2 linked regions of the Anaerocolumna chitinilytica genome follow. The protein of the gene in region 2 interacts with the protein of the main gene of each other region in a pairwise test. Links are inferred from orthologs where the notes say so. Each region holds a gene or a part of one and is shown on either strand. Other genes may lie near its edges. The genes, in order: sfsA and bsdcttw_RS16410.

Region 1 (12,241 bases), 1.1 Mb from region 2 along the record:
GACAGCTGATGTCCAGAATAACCAACGATTTATTTGATATAACAGAGCTGTGCCATCACGGTCCGGAGGATATCGTCATCTCCATCATCAAGTTTGTAGGTGCATTTGTTATTTTAATCCGAATTAATCTTCCGATTACATTAATCGTATTTGCTTTTATTCCGATAATGTTCACTTTTGCTTACCATATGCAGCATAAGATGAACAGGGCCTTCCGCCGTAATAGGGATAGAATTTCAGAAATAAATGCACAGATAGAAGATAACCTGTCGGGTATCCGTGTGGTAAAATCCTTTGCCAATGAAAAACGTGAAATTGACAAGTTCCACGACGGAAACAGGAGGTTTGTTGAAAGTAAAAGAGACAGTTATTGGCAGATGGCAACTTTTCATTCCGGTCTTGGAATGTGCACTACCTTTATCAATATCGCTGTAATTGTGGGAGGAGCGGTCTTCATTGCAAAAGATATTATTGCCCTATCCGACCTTCTGACTTTCCTGCTCTATATTAATAATATAATTGAACCGGTAAGAAAACTTATTAACTTTACTGAGCAGTTCCAGAACGGCATTACGGGTTTTGACAGGTTCATGGAGATTATGGATATACAGCCGGATATTGTGGATAAGAAAGATGCCATTGGCCTAAAGGATGTAAAAGGGGATATAGAATTTAAAAATGTATCCTTCCGTTATAATGAAACAAAATCAGAGGTATTTAAAAACATTGATTTAAAGGTGAATGCCGGTGAGTATGTAGCACTGGTTGGACCTTCCGGAGCAGGAAAGACCACCCTTTGCAGCCTTATTCCAAGGTTCTATGAGGTGGCGGAAGGAGAAATCCTGCTGGATGGAAAAGATATTAGAGATATCAAACTTCGGTCCCTGCGTAAAAATATTGGTATTGTACAGCAGGAGGTCTATCTGTTTGCCGGTAATGTAATGGATAATATTCGTTACGGTAACCTGGAAGCAACGGATGAAGAAATCATTGAAGCTGCGAAAAATGCCAATGCTCATGAGTTTATTATGGAACTGCCGGATGGTTACAATACTTATATTGGACAGAGAGGTGTTAAATTGTCCGGCGGTCAGAAACAGCGTATCAGCATTGCCAGAGTATTTCTTAAGAACCCTCCGGTGCTTATCTTTGATGAAGCAACTTCGGCTCTGGACAACGAAAGTGAGAAGATTGTACAGGAGTCCTTAGAAAAGCTTGCAAAGAACAGAACCACCTTTGTAATAGCTCACAGGCTTTCTACTATTCGAAATGCGGGTAATATTATAGTTCTTACAGAAGAAGGAATTGCAGAACGCGGCACTCATGCACAGTTGTTAGAACAAGACGGTGTATATGCCGGACTTTATCGATTAACGCAGAATGCGGCGCAGATATTAGGATAATGACAGCCAGGAGTTGAAGATAATGACAAGGAGAAAGACAAAATGAATCAGAAGATAATATTTTTTGATATAGACGGTACTCTCCATGATTCGGAATTAGGGGTTACAGAGCTTACGAAACAGGCAATAAAAGAACTGCTTAAGAACGGTCATATTCCCGTAATCTGTACAGGAAGAGCCAGAATCATGGTCCCTGATTATCTGATGGAGATGGGTTTCTCCGGAATCGTAGCTGGAGCCGGTACTTTTGTGGAGTATCAGGGAAATGTAATCCACAATAAAGTGATGGGGCCAAAAGAGGGAGATGAGATTATTGCAACCCTCAAAGAATGTGGTATACGATATATCCTTGAAGGACCGGAAAATATCTATATCGAAGCTGAGGATACCTCGGAAGAGTATCAGCATATTATTGAATTTTCGAAAAGATATACCAAGGGTGGTTTGAAAGCCATAAGTAACGGCAATTATATCATAAATAAACTTACTTGCTTTCCAAACGCTGACAGTCGCTTAGATTTAGTTGCAGGCAGACTGGGCGATAAATTTCATATGATCCACCATATAGACGGTAATTTTGAAATGACACCAAAAGGTTATGACAAATCAACGGGAATACAGATACTCCTAGAGAATTTAAAGCTTAAGAAAGAAGATACCTATGCTTTTGGAGACAGCACCAACGATATGGAGATGCTATCCTATGTCCAATACGGGATTGCTATGGGAAATAGTTATCCCCAAGTACTAGAGGCTGCTAAATACAAGACATTATCCATCAGAGAAGATGGGATTTACCACGGACTAAAAAGTTTTGGATTAATATAAATAAATCGGGGAACTATAATACGATTTATTTCGTCTAATCTGTGATAGTATACGAAGACTGTCTGGATTGGGCAGAGAAATTCTATCATCGTATATTAGGGGGATACTTAAAATGTACCAGGAAAACCAAGAGGTTTACGATATCGAAGCCTTGATGAGAAAATATGGTAACGATGTTTTGCGGACCGCATACATGTATGTAAAGGATGATCATCTGGCAGAAGATATTTTTCAGGAGGTATTCATAAAAGTAAACCAAAAGCTTCACACCTTCCAGGGGGAAAGCAGTATAAAGACCTGGATTATACGCATAACCATCAATGCCTGCAAAGACTATCTAAAAAGTGCCTGGAATCAGAAAGTAACAGGATTCACGGAGGTACATGAAAATACCCTGGCAGGAAAAGATGAGTATACTGCCGTAGAGCAGGAAGATGAAAATCGAATGGTTAGAGAGGCAGTGACAAAGCTGCCGCAGAAATATAAGGATGTACTATTGTGTGTGTATTTTCAGGACATGACGGTTACGGAAACAGCCAGGCTTTTAGGAATTGCGGAAGGGACGGCAAAAAGCCGGCTCTCCAGAGCAAAAGAGAAGTTAAAGCTTAGCCTTGAAGGGAGGATATGACAATGGAAAAAAATATAACTGGCACAAATCCTTCACCTGACAGGGATGATATGGAATTAAAGAGACGTTTGGATGCAGCTTTTGAACTGGATACTCTTACGGTATCAGAAGATTTGATCCAAAGAACACTTCTAAAGATAAAAGAAATGGATAATACGGTAACAGAACTACAAGAAGCTACACAAAAGCACAGAAGAAGATATCCTGCAAGACGATTTGTAGGTGCTGCAGCAGCAGTACTTTTACTGGTAACGGCAGTATGGGCATATCAGAATAATCTGAACTTAGATAAGCGGGATACCGGAACTGCTCTCAATGAAAAGATGAATTTAAATATGCAGGAAGTCCCGAATCCAGAGTCTTCTCTTGCCAGTGATTCCGCTGCACAGGATAAAAAAGAAGCGAAGGTTGCAGCAGCTGATGAAAGCAGCAATGCAGGGGGTAGTGATACCGCCAATGACACCAGCAAAAGCATAACCTTTAGCGCCGCCGCGGCAGATACCGAACAGAGCCTGCTTGGGACGAAAGCATTAACTCTTACACAAAGCTATGCTATTAATGCAGAAGACATTAAGTCCTTTACCGCAGAAAACTCTGACAACGGAAAAGTAATAGAAAAGAGCACAGACAGTGTTTCAAAGCTCTACGCATTAATCGATAATTATACTTCAACCATTTCTGATACCCAAGCTACCGGCAATGTCGATTACCGTTTTGTGATAACTGATAAGGCTGGAAAGACCATTACCTTTGAATTTTATGAAGATAACTTTATAAGTGTAACCGATAAGCGGTCACAGGAGGGTATACTTACTACGTATACCATTGATAACGGGGATGGGCTGCTGAAGGATATTGGAAACTTCCTGAAGGAATAAGATAAAACGTAAAGATAAGAAGTTATAAAAGTAAATTATGTAAGTGAAATAAAAAAGAAAAGGAATTAACCTAAGTTTAAATTCCTTTTCTTTTTTTTTATTTTTCTGTTGCAGTTTCTTCTTTTTCTGGTTCGGTGCTTTCGGATTCCCCGGAAGTAATATTGATTGAGACATATTCTCTGGTCTCTTTTTTATCAGCGGCAGGTTCATCATCCTGGAGTTCGAAGTCCTCGAAATCATCTTCAAAATCATCGAAGTCATCTGCGGAATCCTTATTTAGAACATTTTTGTAAAGATAATAAGCACCACAGGCCAATGTAGCGATGGAGACAGTACCGAATAAAAATTTACCGAATTTCTTCATATTGACATACTTCCTTTCATTTAACAGTATATGCATAATCTTATAAAATTTATACACATAGTGAGAGAAATCTGACATTTTCAATCACCATTATAAGCCATGTTCGTATAAAAGAAAAGTAAAATTTGCTAATTAAAATAGATATTGCCGAGAAATTACAGAAATGCTATAATAAAGAACGCAAAGTGTGAATTATTGGAATACCGTATTTCATTAGTATTATGGTAATTTGAGATATATGGGAAATTGAGGTGGCAATGAAATATAGAAATATCAAAGAAGGAATTTTTGTTTCACGTCCCAATCGTTTTATTGCGTTTGTGATTGTCGATGGTATTACACAAAAGTGCCATGTTAAAAATACAGGGCGATGTAAAGAACTTTTGGTTCCGGGCGTTACAGTTTATCTGGAGGAAGCTCTTAATCAGAACCGTAGCACCAGATACTCTCTGATAGCTGTACAAAAAGGAGCACATCTCATAAATATGGATTCCCAGGCACCCAATAAAGTAGTTCACGAGTGGCTGTTAGAAGGAAATCTGTCTGAAGAGTATGCAAGAATAAAGCCAGAGCAGGTATATGGGAATTCCAGATTTGATTTTTATATGGAATCACATGAAAGAAAAGCATATATGGAAGTAAAAGGAGTAACGTTGGAAGAAGAAGGAAGTGTTTTTTTTCCTGATGCTCCAACGGAAAGAGGCGTTAAACATATTCATGAACTATGTAAATGTTTAAAGGATGGGTATGATGCTTACATAATGTTTGTTATACAGATGGAGAATGTAAAGTGCTTTAAGCCAAATGACAGAACTCACAAAGAATTCGGAGATGCATTAAGAGAAGCTGAAAAGCAAGGCGTTAAGATAATGGCTATGAATTGTATGGTCACAGCTGACAGTTTGAAATTAAAAGAATCCGTTCCGGTAATCCTTAATTGATTTGAAAATGACATCGAAGGGAAAGCCCTAGTAAAGCAGAATACTAAAGAGAAAAGGAGAGCATGATATGTATGAGATGAAACCGGAGTATTACATTGGCATTGAAGCAATCGATAATCAGCATACAGAATTGTTCCGTATAGCTGATGAGGCTTATGAATTGTTAAGACAGGAATTCGTAGCAGATAAGTTTGATAACATTGTTGCAATCATTGTACAGTTAAAAGAATATGCCATACAGCATTTCTCTGACGAAGAAGCTTATATGGTAAGCATCGGACATAAAAAATTCTTGTCCCATAAGATGGAACATGAAGATTTTCTGGAAAAAGTAAATAATATAGATTTTGACAGTATGGATCATAATCAGACAGAAACATTAGTAGATATTATGGCATTTCTAAGTGACTGGCTGGTGCATCATATACTTGAAAAAGATAAATTGATTGGAACACTGTAGATTTTGTCACTGTATGTATGGTTTATTTAGGGAGGTACGGATATGTATGAGATGAAGCCTGAATATTATATTGGAGTAGATACAATAGATAATGAACATGCAGAGTTATTCCGCATTGCAAATGATGCTTACGAACTAGTAAAAAATGATTTTGTACCGGATAAATTTGATGATATTGTAGCGATTATTCTTAAGCTAAAAGAATATACCAAGCAGCATTTTGCAGACGAAGAAGCTTACATGTTAAGCATCGGTTATAAAAGATATCTTTCTCAAAAAGCTGCTCATGACGAATTTATTGAAAAAATCAACGGTATTGACTTTGAAAGCATAGATCATAATCAAACAAAAGTACTGTTAGACATTCTGGATTTCCTGAATGACTGGCTGGTTCATCACATAGTGGAGAAAGATAAATTGATCGGAACCTTGTAAGGGTTCAAGTAGTTCACCCCTTTAGAGGGAACTTAGTAAAAAGGAGAGTGGCACGTGTGAACATTGGATTATTTACAGAAACTTATTACCCTGAAATCAATGGGGTTGCCAACTCAGTATATATATTAAAAAAAGAACTGGAAGCGTTAGGACACACGGTCTATGTATTTACAACTACGACGCCCGGAGCTCCGGAATATGAGTACAATGTTTTTCGTGTACCAAGCCTTCCTTTTATTCTGATAACTGAAAGGCGTATCGGAATGTTCTATCAGCCGAAATTGGCCGGAACGATTAAGAAACTGAATCTGGATATCATTCATACCCATACAGAGTTTTCGTTAGGGATATTCGGGCGTATTATGGCAAAGGAACTTAGAATTCCGATGATCCACACATATCATACGATATATGAAGATTATACCCATTATCTGACTCATATAAAGCCTCTTGATGGCAGAGCGAAAGCATTTGTAAGAATCTTTACAAAAGTATGCTGCAATACAGTGGCACATGTTATTGTACCAACGGAAAAGGTGAAGGAACTGCTTCAGAAGTACTCCGTACACCGGGACATTACGGTTATACCCACCGGCGTGGATTTGAAGAAATTTGATCCTGCCCTTTACAGCAAAGAGGATATTAACCGCATTAAAGAAGAGTATGGTATTAAGAAAGACGAAAAAGTTATTCTTTATTTAGGCAGGGTTTCCAGAGAGAAGAACATTGTAGAAATCATGAATGCCATGAGCACATACATGAAAGAAAGAAAAAATGTAAAGTTTTTGATAGTAGGAAGCGGTCCGGAGATGGAAGAACTAAGGAACAGATCGAAAGTACTGAAATTAGAGGATAAGATAATTTTTGCAGGCTCGAAACCTTGGGATCAGATAGGGCTTTATTATCAATTAGGAGATGTGTTTGTAAGTGCTTCTAATAGTGAAACACAGGGGTTGACATATATTGAAGCTATGGCAGCAGGGCTTCCTGTGGTAGCAAAAGAAGATGATTGTTTAAATGACATCTTAATAACCGGTGTGAATGGTTATAAGTTCAACAGGGAAGAAGAAGTCATAAGCGGACTGGATAAAGTGCTCTTTACTGACACGGATACACCTTATGGGGAGAATGCCAGAAAGCTTATGCAAAAATTCTCTACGGAAGCCTTCGGAAAGAGTGTGGAAGCCGTGTATATGGAAGTATTGGATTGCAAGATTCATTCCGAGCAGACGGATTCGCCAGAGAACAAAAAAATCAATTATCTGTTTTAATTTTAACCTCTGAGCGCCTAAAAATTCCACTTGACAAAATAGTCTGGAATGCTATAATGAGGTTTATCAAAAAGAAATTATTTAGAAAAAACAGTGAAGAGACGAGTAAAATGTGAAATGATACAGAGAAGGATATGATATGCTGAGAATATCCTACCAGGAAACATTTGAAGACTACCTCGGAGTGGCTCCAATCCAGCCCGGCCGATACCGTTATCAATCAAATGAAGTGGGAATTTTTTAATCCAATGAGGGTGGAACCGCGAGATATATGCTCGTCCCTTTCGTACTGTATAAAGCAGTCGAAAGTGATGAGCTTTTTTGATGCTTTTATACACAACATTCCGTTGTTCACTTTTTCAAATAAGTATGCGCTAAAGCGCATCACAGGGAGGGTTAATATGAAGATTACATTAAAAGATGGTTCAGTAAAAGATTACGAAGGCCAGATGGCAATCATAGACATTGCAAAGGATATTAGCGAAGGTCTGGCAAGAGTAGCCTGTGCCGCAGAGCTTGACGGCAAGGTAGTAGACCTTAGAACAGTAGTAGACAAAGACAGCCACTTAAGTATCCTGACCTTTGAGGATGAAGGCGGCAAGGCAGCCTACAGACATACTACTTCCCATGTACTGGCAGAAGCAGTAAAGCGTCTTTATCCCAATGCGAAACTTGCAATTGGACCGTCCATTGATACCGGATTTTATTATGACTTTGATGTAGAGCCTTTTGACAGAGCAGCACTTGATGCACTGGAGAAGGAAATGAAGAAAATAATCAAGGAAGGTGCAGAGATTAAACGCTTTACACTTCCAAGAGAAGAAGCAATACGTTTCATGGAAGAAAAGGGAGAGCCCTATAAGGTTGAATTAATAAACGATTTGCCGGAAGGTGAAGAACTTTCCTTTTATAGCCAGGGAGAATTTACGGACCTTTGTGCCGGACCTCATTTAATGAGCACCAAGGGGATTAAAGCAATTAAGTTGATTTCTTCCTCAGGAGCTTATTGGAGAGGTTCAGAGAAAAACAAGATGTTAACCCGTGTATACGGAACTGCTTATTCTAAGAATGCTGATTTAGATGCGTATCTGGAGCATCTGGAAGATGTTAAGAGACGTGATCATAATAAGCTTGGCCGTGAGATGGAACTTTTCACCACAGTTGACGTAATCGGACAGGGACTTCCTCTTATCATGCCAAATGGTGTAAAGATAATGCAGACACTGCAAAGATGGATTGAGGACGAAGAAGAGAAGAGGGGTTATGTAAGAACAAAGACTCCTTTTATGGCAAAGAGTGATTTATACAAGATATCCGGACACTGGGATCACTATAAAGAAGGCATGTTTGTATTAGGCGATGAAGAAAAAGATAAAGAAGTATATGCGCTTCGTCCTATGACCTGCCCTTTCCAATACTATGTATATAAATCTGCACAGAGATCTTATCGTGACCTTCCTCTGCGTTATGGTGAAACTTCTACGTTATTCCGTAATGAGGATTCCGGTGAAATGCACGGACTTACTCGTGTCCGCCAGTTTACTATTTCCGAAGGGCATTTAATAGTAAGACCGGACCAGATGGATGAAGAATTCAAAGGCTGTCTTGATCTTGCCAGATATTGCTTAAAGACGCTTGGTTTAGAGGAAGATGTAACTTACCGTCTCTCCAAATGGGATCCCAATAATAAAGAGAAATATATTGGAACGGAAGCAATATGGGAAGAGACTCAGGGCAGAATCCGCAAGGTATTAACGGAGTTAGAGATTCCTTTTACCGAAGCAGAAGGTGAAGCTGCCTTCTATGGCCCTAAGGTTGATATTCAGGCAAAGAATGTATATGGTAAAGAAGATACCATGATCACCATACAATGGGATGCCATCATCGCAGAGCAGTTTGATATGTACTATATTGATCAGAACGGTGAGAAGAAACGCCCGTATATTATTCACAGAACCAGCTTGGGATGCTATGAGAGAACCCTTGCCTGGCTGATTGAAAAGTATGCAGGACAATTCCCTACCTGGTTGTGCTCCGAACAGGTAAGAGTGCTTCCGATCTCTGAGAAATATCATGACTATGCTAAAAAAGTAGAAGCAGAGTTAAAAGAGAACGGAGTACGCAGCAGTGTGGATGAACGTGCAGAAAAAATCGGTTATAAGATTCGTGAGGCCAGACTTGACCGCGTTCCTTATCTGTTAGTTGTCGGTCAGAAGGAAGAAGAAGAAGGTCTTGTATCCGTAAGAAGCCGTTACCTTGGAGATGAAGGACAGAAGAAACTGGATACTTTTGTAAATGATATCTGCAAAGAAATCAGAACCAAAGAAATCAGAAAGATTGAAGTAGCAGAGCAGCAGGCGTAAAGGTAAAACTATCATTGCCTGATATGCTTCCAATATAGCAGAAAAGGAAGCTTCATATTCCACTTTAACAACAGGTAAAGATTGTTTCTAATCTTTACTGGTTGTAAAAAGAGGGGATGTGAAGCTTCTTCTGATATAATTGGTGAAAATCGTATTGTGCCGGTTATAAATCAAAATGTCTAGAGCTTAATAAAAATGCAGATACTTTAGTGGATGAGACAAATTAAACCAATAAAAAGCTCAGAAAACAGGAATAAAAATTTAATAGAAGGCAGATAAGAGAATGTTAAAAATAGGAGCACATTTATCAGTAGCAAAAGGTTATGAAAGAATGGGAAAAGATGCCCTTTACATAGGAGCAAATACCCTGCAGTTTTTCGCACGTAATCCAAGAGGTTCTAAAGCAAAGGCAGCAGACTACAATGATATGTCTAAATTCAAGGAGCTGATGAGAGAAAATCATTTTGCGGAAATTATGGCACATGCACCCTATACCTTAAATGCCTGCTCTCCGGACAGTAATCTTAGAGCGTTAGCAGCTAGAATGTTTGCAGAAGACCTTTTAAGAATGGAGTATTTCCCTGGCAGTTTCTACAATTTCCACCCCGGAAGCCGTTCAAACCAGGAAGAAGGGGTAGCGGTTGACCAGATTGCAGAGATGTTAAATCAAGTGTTATTTGAGGAGATGCATACCACGGTACTGCTTGAAACCATGGCCGGAAAAGGGACTGAGATGGGGCGGCGTTTTGAAGAGATACAGGCGGTAATTAAGAAAGTACGCTTAAAAGATAAACTTGGAGTCTGTATGGATGCCTGTCATTTATGGAATGCCGGTTATGATGTGGTTGGAAAACTTGATAAAACCCTGGAGGAATTTGATAAGGTAATAGGTCTGCAGAGATTAAAAGCCTTCCATCTTAATGACAGTCTGGATGGACTGGGACTTCATAAAGACAGACATGCGGGCATTGGTATGGGAAATATGGGAGCTGAGGCAACAAAAGGAATTATAAACCACCCTGCGTTAAAGGAGCTGGTATTTATATTAGAAACCCCTAAGGACCTAGACGGACATCGGGAAGAAATTGATTTCCTGAAAAGAGCTTATAAGTGGCAGGAATAGCCTTTATCATGTTTCATCTGAATAATCACCTTGACAAGGAATCGAAATGTATTATATGATTAAATAGTTTTGAGATAGTATAAAAATTGGAAATCAATTTTCGCATAGATATGTGCTGGAATGCTGGAGGAAATATTTTGGAAGACTACACCAAGGAAATAAATAAAAGACGAACCTTTGCTATAATATCCCACCCCGATGCGGGTAAAACCACTCTGACAGAAAAACTTCTGTTATACGGAGGAGCTATTAATCTTGCCGGGTCTGTGAAGGGAAAGAAAACAGACCGACATGCAGTATCCGATTGGATGGAAATAGAGAAGCAGCGTGGTATCTCTGTAACCTCATCGGTTATGCAGTTTAACTATGGAGATTATTGTATTAATATATTGGATACTCCGGGACATCAGGACTTCTCGGAGGATACTTATCGTACCCTGATGGCAGCAGATTCCGCGGTCATGGTAATTGATGCTTCAAAGGGTGTTGAGAATCAGACAAAGAAGCTATTTAAAGTATGTGTTATGAGAGGAATTCCTATCTTTACTTTCATTAATAAGATGGACCGTGAAGCCAAGGATACCTTTGAGTTGCTGGATGATATCGAAACCGTGCTTGGAATTAAGACTTGTCCCGTTAACTGGCCTATCGGTTCCGGTAAGAACTTTAAAGGTGTTTATGACAGAGAGACCAAGCATATCCTGCGTTTTTTTGCTGCAAACAGCGGACAAAAGGAAGTAGATACCATAGAAGTGAATTTAGGAGATGAAAGTCTCGATTCCCTTATCGGAAAAGAAAACCACAATATTTTAAATGATGAAATTGAACTTTTAGAAGGTGCCGGAAGCGAATTTAATATAGAGGAAGTAAGGCAGGGAAGATTAACACCTGTTTTCTTTGGTTCAGCCTTGACGAACTTTGGTGTGCAGACATTTTTGGAACATTTCTTGAATATGACCACTACCCCTCTTTCCAGAAAATCAACGGAAGGAAATATTGACCCTGTAGAAAATGATTTTTCAGCTTTTGTATTTAAGATTCAGGCTAATATGAATAAAGCCCATAGAGACAGAATTGCCTTTATGAGAATCTGCTCCGGCAAGTTTGAAGCCGGTATGGAAGTAAATCATGTACAGGGTGGCAAGAAGATTAGATTATCCCAGCCTCAGCAGTTAATGGCCCAGGAGAGAAAGATAATTGAAGAAGCCTATGCAGGGGATATTATCGGTGTATTCGACCCGGGTATCTTCTCTATTGGTGACACCCTTTGCCTATCAGATAAGAAGTTCCAATATGAAGGAATTCCTACCTTCTCCCCGGAGCATTTTGCAAAGGTTAGACAGGTGGATACCATGAAGAGAAAGCAGTTCCTAAAAGGTGTTACCCAGATCGCTCAGGAAGGAGCTATTCAGATCTTCCAGGAGTATAATACCGGAATGGAAGAAATCATTGTGGGAGTTGTTGGTGTACTTCAGTTTGATGTATTAAAATTCCGCTTGGAATCCGAGTATGGAGTTGAGATTCGTCTGGAACCCCTGGCTTACGAG
Region 2 (12,221 bases):
CGGGAGACATTCCTTCCTTCTCCAGTGTCAATACATAAGAATTCAGACTGGTTTCGCTCAGTTTGTCCTCCTCGGTTATATTCTGCTTGTACATATAATTCACTAACTTTGTCAAATCATTTCGATAAGACAGGCAAGTGTTTACACTTGCATTTTTTACTTCTTTCATATATGTAATAAATTCCTGCAGTTCAGCCTTCATACAGCAATTCTCCTTCAATCAATTATCAGAACAACGTTTCCTCTTCATATTCTCATTATAATTGTTGAATTTGGGAATTGCAATTAAAAATATATTCCTATAAGAAAATATTCAATATCTTTCTTAAAACAAACGAACCAATGTATGCTTCCGATAATCCGCCTGCTGCAAGTACTACTCCTAAAAGTACCGCCAGGGCAAGATATTTAGTGGTCTTTTCTCTTTTTCCCTTCTTGCCCAGGTTATCGTAACGCAAGCTTTTATTAAGCCAAAAAGCCAGGCGAAAGCTAATAAAAATCACCGGTATGTAAATTAAATACTGGGGAAAGGTATAACCTATAATAAGGAGAATTCCTTTTACTTTAAATTTCATTAAAATGACCGAAATAAAAAAACTGCTTTGGAATCCGAAATAGGTAAGACATAGGGCTATAAAAGGAATGCCAAAGGTGGTAATGCAAACCATCCAAAGTATTATATAACTTTTAAAAATATCCCAATAAACATACTTTAAAAGTTCTGAATAATTAATAGGTGTATCCTTTATCTGTGTAAGGTACTCCGTATTTAAGATATTAATATTTCCCCAATAAAAGCTTTTAAAAACCCTTGCAAAAACTACACCAAGTACTGCTCCAAAAGCTGCCAATAACAAGCCTGTTTTTATTTCCCCTAATCTATGCAATTGCTGTTTTAAAAAGTTCATACCGGCACCTGATACTATTGTCTATAAAATAGCATATGAGACTATTGTAAAAATAATGCCCGTATCTGAAATAGTATGCTAAGGTTACTTCATCTCTTTTTTTGTCTTATAAGCCAGAATAGCCGCAATGGTTTTCGCATCTTTAATCTGCCCGGTAAAAATAAAGTTCACAAGTTCATCTATTGAGTAGCTTTCAATCGTTACAAATTCATCTTCATCTAAATGCTGTTTTGAGGGTATTAGATGTTCTGTGAAATAGATACCGATTTTTTCATTGCAGAAGGCTACCGTAGTATAAAGATCCAGCAAATGCTCTGTATGCTCAGCCCTATATCCGGTTTCTTCTTCTAATTCTCTGGCTGCACAAGTCTTCATATCCTCTCCTGGATTTAGTCCTCCTGCTGGAATTTCAAGGGTATACTCTTCCACCGCATTACGATATTGTCTAACCATTAATATCTTTCCTTCGTCGGTTACGGGCACAATAGCTGCAGCTCCTTTGTGTCCGATAAAATCCCATTCGGCGGTTTTCCCATTTGGTAATTCCATGGTGTCCGTATAAAAATCTATAATGTGCCCTTTATGGCATAAAGTTCTTTTTAGCCTCTTGTATTCTCTCTTTTCCATTTAACCCTCCATGATGCACTTTAGCTCATATTTAAAATCAAAGCGAAAATGTTCTCTCTTTTTCCACGGACTCTTTCGTGAATATTATGTTGATAACTGTTTTTTAACATAATATCCCATGTTTATTTATTAAGCGATACCGCTCTTTCATAACAAGCATCCGAGGCTTTCATAATAGCATTACGAAAACCATACTCCTCCAGAGCTTCTACTGCTGCAATTGTCGTACCGCCCGGTGAGCAGACCTGGTCCTTTAACTTACCCGGATGTTCACCTGTCTCCAAGATCATCTTTGCAGCACCAAGTACTGTCTGAGCCGTAAGTTTATAAGCCTTATCTCTTGGAATACCATATTTAACAGCACTGTCTGCCAGAGCTTCAATAAACATATAAACATATGCGGGGGAGCTACCGCTGGCACAAACGATGGAATTCATAAGACTTTCCTCAAACACTTCATATTTACCAAAGGAATTAAAAAACCGGTCAATCCATTCCTTTTCCGACTCACTATACCCGTCCTTTGAAAAGCACACAGCAGACATTCCTTCTCCTACGAGAGCCGGTGTATTCGGCATGGACCTAACCACACGGATGTGCTCCCCAAGAGCCTGTTTCATAGACTCTATCGTAATACCGGCAGCAATGGAGATAACAATATGCTCCTCTGTCAGACTGTCCTTTATATCCCTATAAACATCCCCAAAAAACTGCGGTTTCACAGCAAGCACAACATATTTACATGATTCCACCAATGTTTTATTATTCCATGCATAATCTGCTCCCGTTTCCTTATGAACCACTACTTTTCTTTCTTCTCTTTTCGTTGTAAAAAGAATAGATTCTGTTCCAAACACTTTTACAGCTCCCAAAATCATCGGGAGTCCCATATTACCCGCTCCGATAAATCCTACCTTATCCATTCGACTGCCTCCTTTATCTAATTCGTCTCTTAATTCCAAAGAATTTATTAGTAATTGTAGTATATAACTCCCTATTATGCAAGAAAGAATATGCTTACACAGGCAACCTCATAAAACCAATATTATAGATAAACAGATGACCGGAAGGTTTGTTTTAAAACTTCGTCTCGAGAGATTCTTTATGACACTTAAGCGGCAGGAAACGTAACTAGAAAAACAGATGCCACTGTTTGAGCGCAGAACCCATCCGCTCCCGCGATGTTTCAGCGAGTTTGGCACCTTTTTGACTGCCAGTTACGTTTCCTGGCGATTTAGTGGAATTAGAATCTCGAGTAACCAAGTTTTAAAACGAACCTTCCGGTCATCGTCCGTCCCTCATACTGGCTTCATCAGTTTAACTCATTAAATTATTTTCCATTAAAAAAAGATGGCGAAATTCCTTTTACCGGAATTTCGGCCATCTATAATTCTTATTATTTTGCGTAATCTGTAACCCTTGATTCCCTGATTACATTTACTTTAATCTGACCCGGATATTCCAGTTCAGATTCAATCTGTTTAGATACATCGCGGGCAAGTAATATCATGTCTGCATCGGAAATCTGTTCCGGCACTACCATAATACGAACTTCTCTGCCTGCTTGTATTGCGAATGACTTATCTACTCCCTTAAAGCTATTGGAGATATCTTCTAATTGTTTCAATCTGTTTGTGTATGTTTCTAATGTTTCTCTTCTAGCACCTGGTCTCGCAGCTGAAATGGTGTCCGCAGCCTGTACAATACAAGCGATTAAGGATTCGGGTTCAACATCACCATGATGTGATTCCACTGCATTAATAACAATCGCTGATTCCTTATACTTTCTGCATAAATCAACACCAATTTGAATATGTGAGCCTTCCATCTCATGGTCAACAGATTTACCAATATCATGCAGTAATCCGGCTCTCTTTGCCATTCTGATATCTACGCCTATCTCTCCGGCAAGTAATCCGGATAACTGAGCTACTTCAATCGAATGTTTTAAAGCATTTTGTCCATAACTTGTACGGAACTTCATCTTACCGAGAAGTCTGACAAGTTCTGGATGAATTCCATGAACACCAACTTCTAGAGTTGCCGCTTCACCTTCTTCACGAATCATGACTTCAACTTCCTTTTGAGCCTTTTCCACCATCTCTTCAATTCTGGCAGGATGAATTCTTCCATCTACAATCAGCTTTTCAAGGGCAATTCTTGCCACTTCTCTTCTGATAGGATCGAAGCCGGATAAAATAACAGCCTCTGGGGTATCATCTATAATTAGATCTACTCCTGTAAGGGTTTCTAAGGTACGGATATTTCTTCCTTCCCTTCCTATTATCCTTCCTTTCATCTCGTCATTCGGAAGCTGTACAACGGATATAGTAGTTTCCGCAACATGATCTGCTGCGCATTTCTGAATAGCGGTAACAACATAGTCCTTTGCCTTTTTGTCTGCTTCTTCTTTTGCTTTGCTTTCAAGTTCCTTAACTAACATTGCAGTTTCATGTTTTACTTCGTCTTCAACTGTTTTTAAAAGATATTCTTTCGCTTGTTCGGAGGTAAGTCCTGAAATTTTCTCCAGTTCCTGCAGCTGCTGTGCATGTAGTGCTTCTGCTTCTACCTTGATTTTATCAAGCTCAGCTTCTTTTGCAGAAAGTCTGGATTCTTTCTTCTCAAGTGCTTCGATCTTTCTGTCTAAGGTTTCTTCCTTTGACAGAACCCTTTTCTCATATCGTTGAACTTCTGCTCGTCTTTCCTTGGTTTCCTTCTCTAACTCATTCTTAGTCTTTAAAGACTCTTCCTTTGCTTCAAGTAAGGCTTCTCTTTTCTTAGTTTCAGCTGTTTTTAAAGCTTCATCTATGATTTCCCTTGCTTTTTCCTCAGCAGAACCAATCTTAGCTTCTACAACCTTAACATGGTAGGAAATAGCAAATTTCCAGACAAGAGGAACAGCGATGAGCAGGGTAACTAATATACTTGCTATTATAGGTAATATATCCTGCACTGGAGCACCTCCTTATTGAATTTTCATTGTACAAATATACAACATATAAATTTTATACTGTTTTCATGACAATGTCAAGTATCCCCATTAAATTTTTATGCATTATGTCATATTTCAACGAAAATAATCAAAAGAAATACAAAAAGTTACACGATTCAAACAAGGGGGAAAAAGTCTATTAATCCTATATTAATTCTCCAAAATAATAGAATCCTTTGCATTGTGACAATTTAACAGAAACTAACTTGCCGATGAGCTCATCACTTCCTTTAAAATGAACCAGCGTATTATTGCTTAACCTTCCTGTTAAAAAGGAAGAATCCTGGGTATTAACCTCTTCTACCAGAACTTCCTCCACCATGCCTTCCAATTTACCGGTCAGTTCTCCTGCAATTTCCTGAACAGTTTTTAAAAGCCGGTCAAAGCGCTCCTTTGCCACTGGGTCTTCCACCTGATTTTCCATCACACAAGCAGGTGTTCCCGAACGTTTGGAATAAAGGAAGGTGTAGGCACTGTCATAACGGACTTTCTTTACCACATCAAGTGTTTCAAGGAAATCTTCTTCTGTCTCACCCGGAAAACCCACAATAATATCTGTAGTGAGTGAAATGTCCGGCATAGCAGTCTTTATTTTCTCCGCTACCTTAAGGTAAGATTCCTTTGTATAATTCCGATTCATTTTCTTTAAGATATCCGTACTTCCGGATTGTACCGGAAGGTGCAGATGTCTGCATATTTTCTTGGAATTCTTCATCACTTCTATTAATTCATCCGATAAATCCTTCGGGTGGGAGGTCATAAAACGTATTCTCTTAAGTCCCTCAATCTGTTCCAGCTGCACTAAAAGTTCAGCAAAACTTATGGGTTCCTTCAGATTCTTACCATAGGAATTCACATTCTGACCCAATAGCATAATCTCAATTACACCGTCTGCTACTAATTCCCTGACTTCCTTTATGATATCTTCAGGATTTCTGCTTCTTTCTCTTCCTCGTACATAAGGCACGATGCAGTAACTGCAGAAATTATTGCAGCCGTACATTATATTAACGCCTGCTTTAAAAGAATATTTTCGCTCACTGGGAAGATCCTCTACAATCAGATTTGTATCCTTCCAAATATCAATTATCATGGTTTTTGAGTGTAGTCTGGTATCCATAAGCTCTGCCAGTTTAAAGATATTGTGGGTACCAAATATCATATCTACAAAACGATAGCTTTTCTTAATTTTATCCACTACCGCATCTTCCTGCATCATACAGCCGCAGAGTGCAATCATCATGTTAGGATTTTTTCTTTTCAGACCGTTAAGATAACCCAATCTTCCATATACTCTGGTATTGGCGTTCTCCCTTACTGTACAGGTGTTATAGACCACAAAATCCACTTCTTCTCCTTCTACCTGTACATACCCGATCTTCTCAAGAATACCGGCAAGTTTTTCTGAATCCTTCGCATTCATCTGGCAGCCAAAAGTAACTACTGAAAAGGTTAAGGCTCTGTTTAGTTCCTTTTCCTTGTGTCTTACCCACTTTCTGCACTTTGCCATAAAATAATACTGACGCTCAGGTTCTGTAAGAGGTTCCTTGCCCTCCAAATCTATCTCATCAAGATTCATAAGTAAACTGCTCATTTTCTATTCTCTACTTTCAAAATACTTATTTTTAGGTGCCACAACCTAAAATTATAGCTTATACAAGCCTAAATTACAACACTTAGAGTATAATGTCATGTGGTAAACCACTCACCCCTTAATTTAAATAATTTTTCTTACACAGCTCGTATTTCTCTGTCATAACTGTTTCAATATCGATTTCATATTCATAACATATTCCGAATAATTTTAGTATTAAATCCGACAAAGCCCCAGGTACCCCCTGGGGCTTATTATCTCCTCTATAGTAATAATAACTCACATGGTACCCATTATCAGACTCTACGACAATATTGTAAAAATCCATCAAACAGGAAGCAATGGCTTCTGAAAACTTTGCATTTTCTCCATTATTCTTTTTATACGAGAAATATTTTCCCGCTTCTTTAATAAAACCGCTGATATTTAGCTGGTCAGCCTCCGCCGCTATCTGAATAATATCATCTTCGATACTAATTTTTCCTTTAATATATAGTTCTAACAATTGATAACCTAATTGCCTGAGGTTATCATTATACTCTTGAGCAGTCCCTGCTCCCGGTTCTTTCAATTTCCTGCATTTCTTCAACAGTCTTTCAAGCCTTCTCATCAATCTCACTTTCACATTTCACTCATTATGTCATTCTCTACTAGTTAAGGCCTAATCTGACCGTTTCCGAAAATAATGTATTTAGTTGAAGTTAGTGCGAGAAGTCCCATAGGGCCTCTGGCATGCAGTTTTTGGGTACTTATACCGATTTCAGCCCCAAATCCGAATTCGCCTCCATCTGTAAAACGGGTGGATACATTGACATACACAGCTGCCGCATCAATTTCATTTAAAAATTTCATTGAATTATTATAATCCTTTGTAATAATAGATTCGGAATGTCCTGTATTATAATTATTGATATGTTCTATGGCTTCCTCTATGGAGTCTACAATTTTTAAGGAAATCAAACGATCCAGGTATTCTCTTCCGAAATCATCTTCCGTAGCCGCTTCCATTCCAGAACAAACTGCTCTGGCTCTTTCATCTGCTCTGATTACTACATGATTATCCGTTAACATGTTATATAATAATGGTAAAAATGCATCCATAACACCGCTGTGTACAACAAGAGATTCACAGGCATTACATACTCCAAGTCTTTGGGTTTTGGCATTATGTATAATGCGCAGTGCCATATCAAAATCAGCTGATTCGTCCACATAGACATGACAATTGCCGGTTCCGGTTTCAATCACTGGAATTGTACTGTTTTCCACCACTGTTTTAATCAAGCCTGCACCGCCTCTTGGTATCAGCAGGTTGATGTATTTATTCAGTCGCATCAGTTCTTTGGCAGTTTCCCTGCTGGTGTCTTCCACTAACTGTATGGCATCCTCTGTTATATCACTGGTGGTTAATGCTTCCCTAATAATCTTTACAATTGCAATGTTAGAATTAAGAGCATCACTGCCTCCTTTTAATATTACCGCATTGCTGGTCTTAAAACATAAACCAAAGGCATCTGCCGTAACATTAGGCCTGGATTCATAAATAATACCGATGACACCTATTGGAACCCTTTTTTGCCCGATTACCAGTCCGTTCGGCCTTTCCTTCATTGAGATAACTTCTCCTATCGGATCTTCCAAAGATGAAATCTCCAGAAGTCCCTCTGCCATGGCATCAATTCTTGCCGCATTTAAGGTAAGTCTGTCAACTAAAGCTTCCGACATACCATTTGCTTTCGCCTTTTTTACATCCTCCTGATTCGCCAGCAGAATCTCATCCTTGTGATTTTTCAACGCGTAAGAAGCAACTTGTAATCCTTTAATTTTTCTTTCCTGACTCAGAGTGTTCAAAACAGCTGCTGCCTTTTTAGCTCTTTGCCCAATCTCCAGTAGTTCCATGTAATCACCCTTTCCTTCTATTCAAGTGCCCTTAAAGCAATTATTAAAGTACCCCTACCCCAACGCATGATAATCCATTTTTCAAACTAATTTCTCTGAACAGTTTTCAGTAATTAGCCAATCTATCTTCACATCATGACTTTCAGCCGGAATATTATCATATACTTGAAAGTCATATGCCAAAGCTATTTTTAAAAACTTCGCCTTACCGGAATTAGCAGTAAAATAGGCATCATAATAACTTTTACCATAACCGATTCGATTCCCCTTGCGGTCAAATGCTAGACCGGGTACCAGTATTAGATTGGTACTGTCTGCTAATAGCTCAATTTTTTTCAGGGGATCCGGTTCCGGTATTCCCATGGTGCTTACAGCAGTCTCAGAAAAAGCTGTTATATAAAAGAATTCAATCTCCTTACCCATTACTTTCGGTAAAGCTACTTTCTTACCATCTCTTAAAGCCTGATTGATTAAAGGCAGAGTATTCACTTCCTGGTTAAAGGCAGCATAAAGGATAATCTGACTGCAATTACAGTATTCAGCTAACGTAGTAAATTGATGCACTATAATTTCACTCTTAGCTGTAATCTGTTCCTTTGTCAGCCTTTCTTTCTGCTGTTTTATTTCCTGCCTTATTTCATCTTTTGTCATTAGTTTTTTTCCTTTTTTGAAAGCTCAGTCACTGTTCCATCCGGGTTTAATAAGGATATATTGTTAAGTGTTCCTCTTAAATTATTTCTAACAGACTGTATATATTCACTTCGAAGTTCTGCCTGTTCCGCTTTTTCTTCTTCTGTCAGGCCTTCCTCCTGGGATTTTTTATATAATTGATTGATTCTTGCTAACCTTGATTCTTCCATGTATGCTCCTTTTATTATGCTTTGTTCGAGTATTGTTTCGTACTGATATAATCAAGCAGTTTAAAATTCTCATCTTTTTGTGCTAAAAAGAAGGTTCCTTTTTTATCTCCGGCCATTATTGACTGGATAATACCAACCTCTTCTCCATTGGCAATTATCATATCTGCACCGGAGGCTGTGGCTATCTTCGCAGCACTGATCTTCGTTGCCATTCCTCCCGTACCCACAAGAGAAGAGGAATCTTTTGCCATACTGTTCAGTCGTTCATCTATATGTTCCACACAATCTATGAATTCCGCATTCTCATTCTGTCTTGGATCATCCGTATATAGGCCGTCAATATCAGAAAGCAGGATCAGTAAATCTGCATGAATAAGTGCGGTTACAATTGCTGACAGGGTATCGTTGTCACCAAATTCAATCTCATCTGTAGTAACCGTATCGTTTTCATTAACAATAGGAATTACACCCATATCAAAGAGTTCATGAAAAGTATTTTGGGCATTCTCCCTGCTGATGTCATTAATCATTGTATACTTAGTCATTAGTATCTGTGCGGGTACCTGATTATATTCTGCAAATAACTTCTGGTACACCATCATTAATCTTGCCTGACCTACCGCGGCACAGGCTTGCTTGACAGCCTTCTTTGAAGGACGGTTTCTGATGCCAAGAGTTTCCTTTCCAACTGCAATTGCACCTGATGATACTAATATTACATCCTTTCCCTGATTCCTTAAATCCGTTAGTATACGAACTAATTTTTCCATCTTTGTAAGGTTAATCCTTCCGGTCTCCTGATGAGTTAAAGAGGATGAACCTATTTTTATAACAATACGCTTCTTATCCTTTAACAATTCTCTTCCTGACATCCAATCTTCCTCTCTGCGCTATTAGGGGCATATATAATCTTTCAGATTATACAACGTTTCAGCTTCTGTAATTTTTCAGCTTTTGCTATCTTTCAGCTTATGCAATCTTATAGATTGCAGTAAAATTACATCTATTCTAACTTATTTCAGATTTTCTGTAAATATTGGATACTTATATTTTGAGGCAATCGCTTCAAATACCTTAATTCCGTCCACTGCGGCAGAGGTAATTCCACCTGCGTAACCGGCTCCTTCACCGCAGGGATATATTCCTGCAATATTGGCTTCATAGCCGTCATCTCTCTCCATACGGATAGGGGAGGAGGTTCTCGTTTCCACACCGGATAAGATCATCTCTTCTCTTGAAAATCCCTTGATTTTCCGCTCAAAATTCTCTATACCATCTATTAATGCAGCCGAAACATAATCCGGCAGACATTCTCTTAAATTAGATAGACTGTAGCTGCCCTTTAGATTGGGGGTTATGGCACCAAAGCCGTTACTGACTCTATTGTTTTTAAAATCTCCATAGAGCTGGACAGGCACTGCTCCTTTCCCCCTCTCATAGGCTTTTGCTTCCCATATTCTTTGAAATTCAACTCCTGCGAGAGGATAATTGTTCATACCGGTCTCCTTAAAATAATCCTCCGGTGTTACTGTAACAATCAAAGCACTGTTGGCATTCTTTTCGTTTCTCCCATGATTGCTCATTCCATTAACAGCTGTATGACCTTCCTCAGAGGAGGCATTGACTACAAATCCGCCCGGACACATGCAAAAGGAATATATTCCTCTCCCATTTACAGCATTATGAGTTAATTTATAATCGGCAGGAGGGAGTTTATCATAGCGGCTTCCATATTGATTCCTGCTTATTAACTCTTGGGGATGTTCCATACGAAGGCCGATGGCAAAAGACTTTGGTGTAAGATTCATTCCTTTTTCATGCAGTAGTTTAAAGGTATCTCTGGCACTGTGTCCAAGGGCTAATACTAAGACACTGCACTCAAGGACTTCCTTATGCTCCAGTTCAATTCCGGTAACCCGTCCTTCTTTCATCAGAATATCTGTCAGGCAGGTTTGAAAGCGAACCTCTCCGCCAAGAGATATGATCTCTTGTCTGATTGCTTTTACTACCTCCCTTAACTTATCTGTTCCGATATGGGGCTTATTCAGATACAGTATTTCCTCCGGTGCACCATGTTCTGCTAAAACCTGTAAAACAAAATGGTTTCTGCCGAACTGGTCCTTTATCATGGTATTTAATTTACCGTCTGAAAAGGTACCTGCACCGCCTTCTCCAAACTGTACATTGGACCTGGTATTTAACTTACCGTTTTTCCAAAATTCTTCTACACTGACTACTCTTTTTTCAACTGCTTCTCCACGTTCTATGATAATAGGACGGTAGCCATGGCGTGCAAGCAAAAGTCCGCAAAACAGGCCTGCCGGGCCAAAACCGGCTATAATCGGCCTCTTCTCAAGGTTTTCATCTCCTGTCGGTTTAAATTGATAAGCATTCCTCTTTGCAATCGTTACATTCACATTCTTTAATCTAGCTGCCTTTTTCTCCTCATCGTCTACCATAACTTCTATTTGATACACATAACAGACCTCTTCTTTTCTGGCATCAACGGATTTCTTTGTAATTATAAGTTTTTTTATTTCTTCTTCCTTTATTTTCAGGGTCTTCGCAGCCAGTTTATATAATTCTTTCTCTGACTGTTCCAATTTGAGTTTTAACTGGGATATCTGTAACACAAATTACCTCTTTTCTTTTATATGTGATTACCGGCTACAAAACCGCTGGACCAAGCCCATTGAAGGTTATATCCTCCGCAGGTACCATCCACATCTACGATTTCTCCTGCAAAAAAAAGTCCCTTTACCAGTTTTGATTCCATGGTTGACGGATTTATCTGCAAGGTATCAACCCCTCCCGCAGTCACTTGGGCTTGCTCAAAGGGATTGGTTTCTGTAATGAAGATTTTCCATTCTTTGAGTCTTAAGGCAATCTTCTCCAACTGCTCTTCTTTTAATTGCGCCAGAGTAAGACTTACATCTATTTTTGTCTCCCGCAAGGCAGCATACGCCAATTTTTTGTTCATAAACCCGATAAATGCCTCTTCGATTGTTTCTTTCGGATTTCTGTTTAATCTGCCTGCCAATATATTTTTTATTTCCTCTTTTGAAAGAGCCGGAAAGAAATCAAGAACCAGAATTGCTTCCCTTCCTTCACTCAAAGCCTTTGCAGCATAACGGCTTACCTGCATCACCGGAATACCTGATATTCCATAATCAGCAAAAAGTATCTCTCCTTTTTCCTTTGCAACAAACCGGCTTCCGGTATAGAGACTAACCTCCGCTTCCGTCCGCACTCCTGAGAGAGTTTTAAAATATTTCTCTTTCGCTCTTAGTTGAACCAATGCCGGTAAAGGTCTAATAATTCGATGTCCCAGAGCACCTGCC

Evidence for each region.
Region 1: the proteins of bsdcttw_RS16410 (region 2) and sfsA interact in binary tests that used the Escherichia coli proteins (3 or more experiments, as listed by UniProt). The link is inferred for Anaerocolumna chitinilytica from one-to-one orthologs.

The regions. Positions count from the first base shown.
Region 1 is NZ_AP023368.1:4,859,028-4,871,268, reverse strand. The notes cover bases 3,382-6,200. They hold sfsA (DNA/RNA nuclease SfsA), read left to right. Parts: upstream 3,382-4,358; coding sequence 4,359-5,042; downstream 5,043-6,200. Other genes in these bases: bsdcttw_RS21195 (glycosyltransferase family 4 protein), read left to right, coding at 5,994-6,200; bsdcttw_RS21200 (bacteriohemerythrin), read left to right, coding at 5,545-5,937; bsdcttw_RS21205 (bacteriohemerythrin), read left to right, coding at 5,110-5,502; bsdcttw_RS21215 (hypothetical protein), read right to left, coding at 3,835-4,101; bsdcttw_RS21220 (hypothetical protein), read left to right, coding at 3,382-3,737. In the rest of the region: bsdcttw_RS21235 (ABC transporter ATP-binding protein), read left to right, coding at 1-1,403; bsdcttw_RS21230 (Cof-type HAD-IIB family hydrolase), read left to right, coding at 1,446-2,231; bsdcttw_RS21225 (sigma-70 family RNA polymerase sigma factor), read left to right, coding at 2,344-2,859; more of bsdcttw_RS21220, read left to right, coding at 2,862-3,381; more of bsdcttw_RS21195, read left to right, coding at 6,201-7,208; thrS (threonine--tRNA ligase), read left to right, coding at 7,610-9,571; bsdcttw_RS21185 (deoxyribonuclease IV), read left to right, coding at 9,855-10,694; bsdcttw_RS21180 (peptide chain release factor 3), read left to right, coding at 10,832-12,241. UniProt on the Escherichia coli protein: Binds to DNA non-specifically. Could be a regulatory factor involved in maltose metabolism.
Region 2 is NZ_AP023368.1:3,745,825-3,758,045, forward strand. The notes cover bases 5,899-8,697. They hold bsdcttw_RS16410 (glutamate-5-semialdehyde dehydrogenase), read right to left. Parts: upstream 8,021-8,697; coding sequence 6,776-8,020; downstream 5,899-6,775. Other genes in these bases: miaB (tRNA (N6-isopentenyl adenosine(37)-C2)-methylthiotransferase MiaB), read right to left, coding at 5,899-6,121; bsdcttw_RS16405 (hypothetical protein), read right to left, coding at 6,240-6,746; bsdcttw_RS16415 (5-formyltetrahydrofolate cyclo-ligase), read right to left, coding at 8,102-8,671; bsdcttw_RS16420 (DUF896 domain-containing protein), read right to left, coding at 8,671-8,697. Also shown: bsdcttw_RS16375 (tyrosine recombinase), read right to left, coding at 1-202; bsdcttw_RS16380 (stage II sporulation protein M), read right to left, coding at 300-908; bsdcttw_RS16385 (NUDIX hydrolase), read right to left, coding at 993-1,535; proC (pyrroline-5-carboxylate reductase), read right to left, coding at 1,658-2,458; rny (ribonuclease Y), read right to left, coding at 2,932-4,446; more of miaB, read right to left, coding at 4,673-5,898; more of bsdcttw_RS16420, read right to left, coding at 8,698-8,880; proB (glutamate 5-kinase), read right to left, coding at 8,895-9,752; bsdcttw_RS16430 (NAD(P)/FAD-dependent oxidoreductase), read right to left, coding at 9,894-11,513; bsdcttw_RS16435 (BaiN/RdsA family NAD(P)/FAD-dependent oxidoreductase), read right to left, coding at 11,531-12,221. UniProt on the Escherichia coli protein: Catalyzes the NADPH-dependent reduction of L-glutamate 5-phosphate into L-glutamate 5-semialdehyde and phosphate. The product spontaneously undergoes cyclization to form 1-pyrroline-5-carboxylate.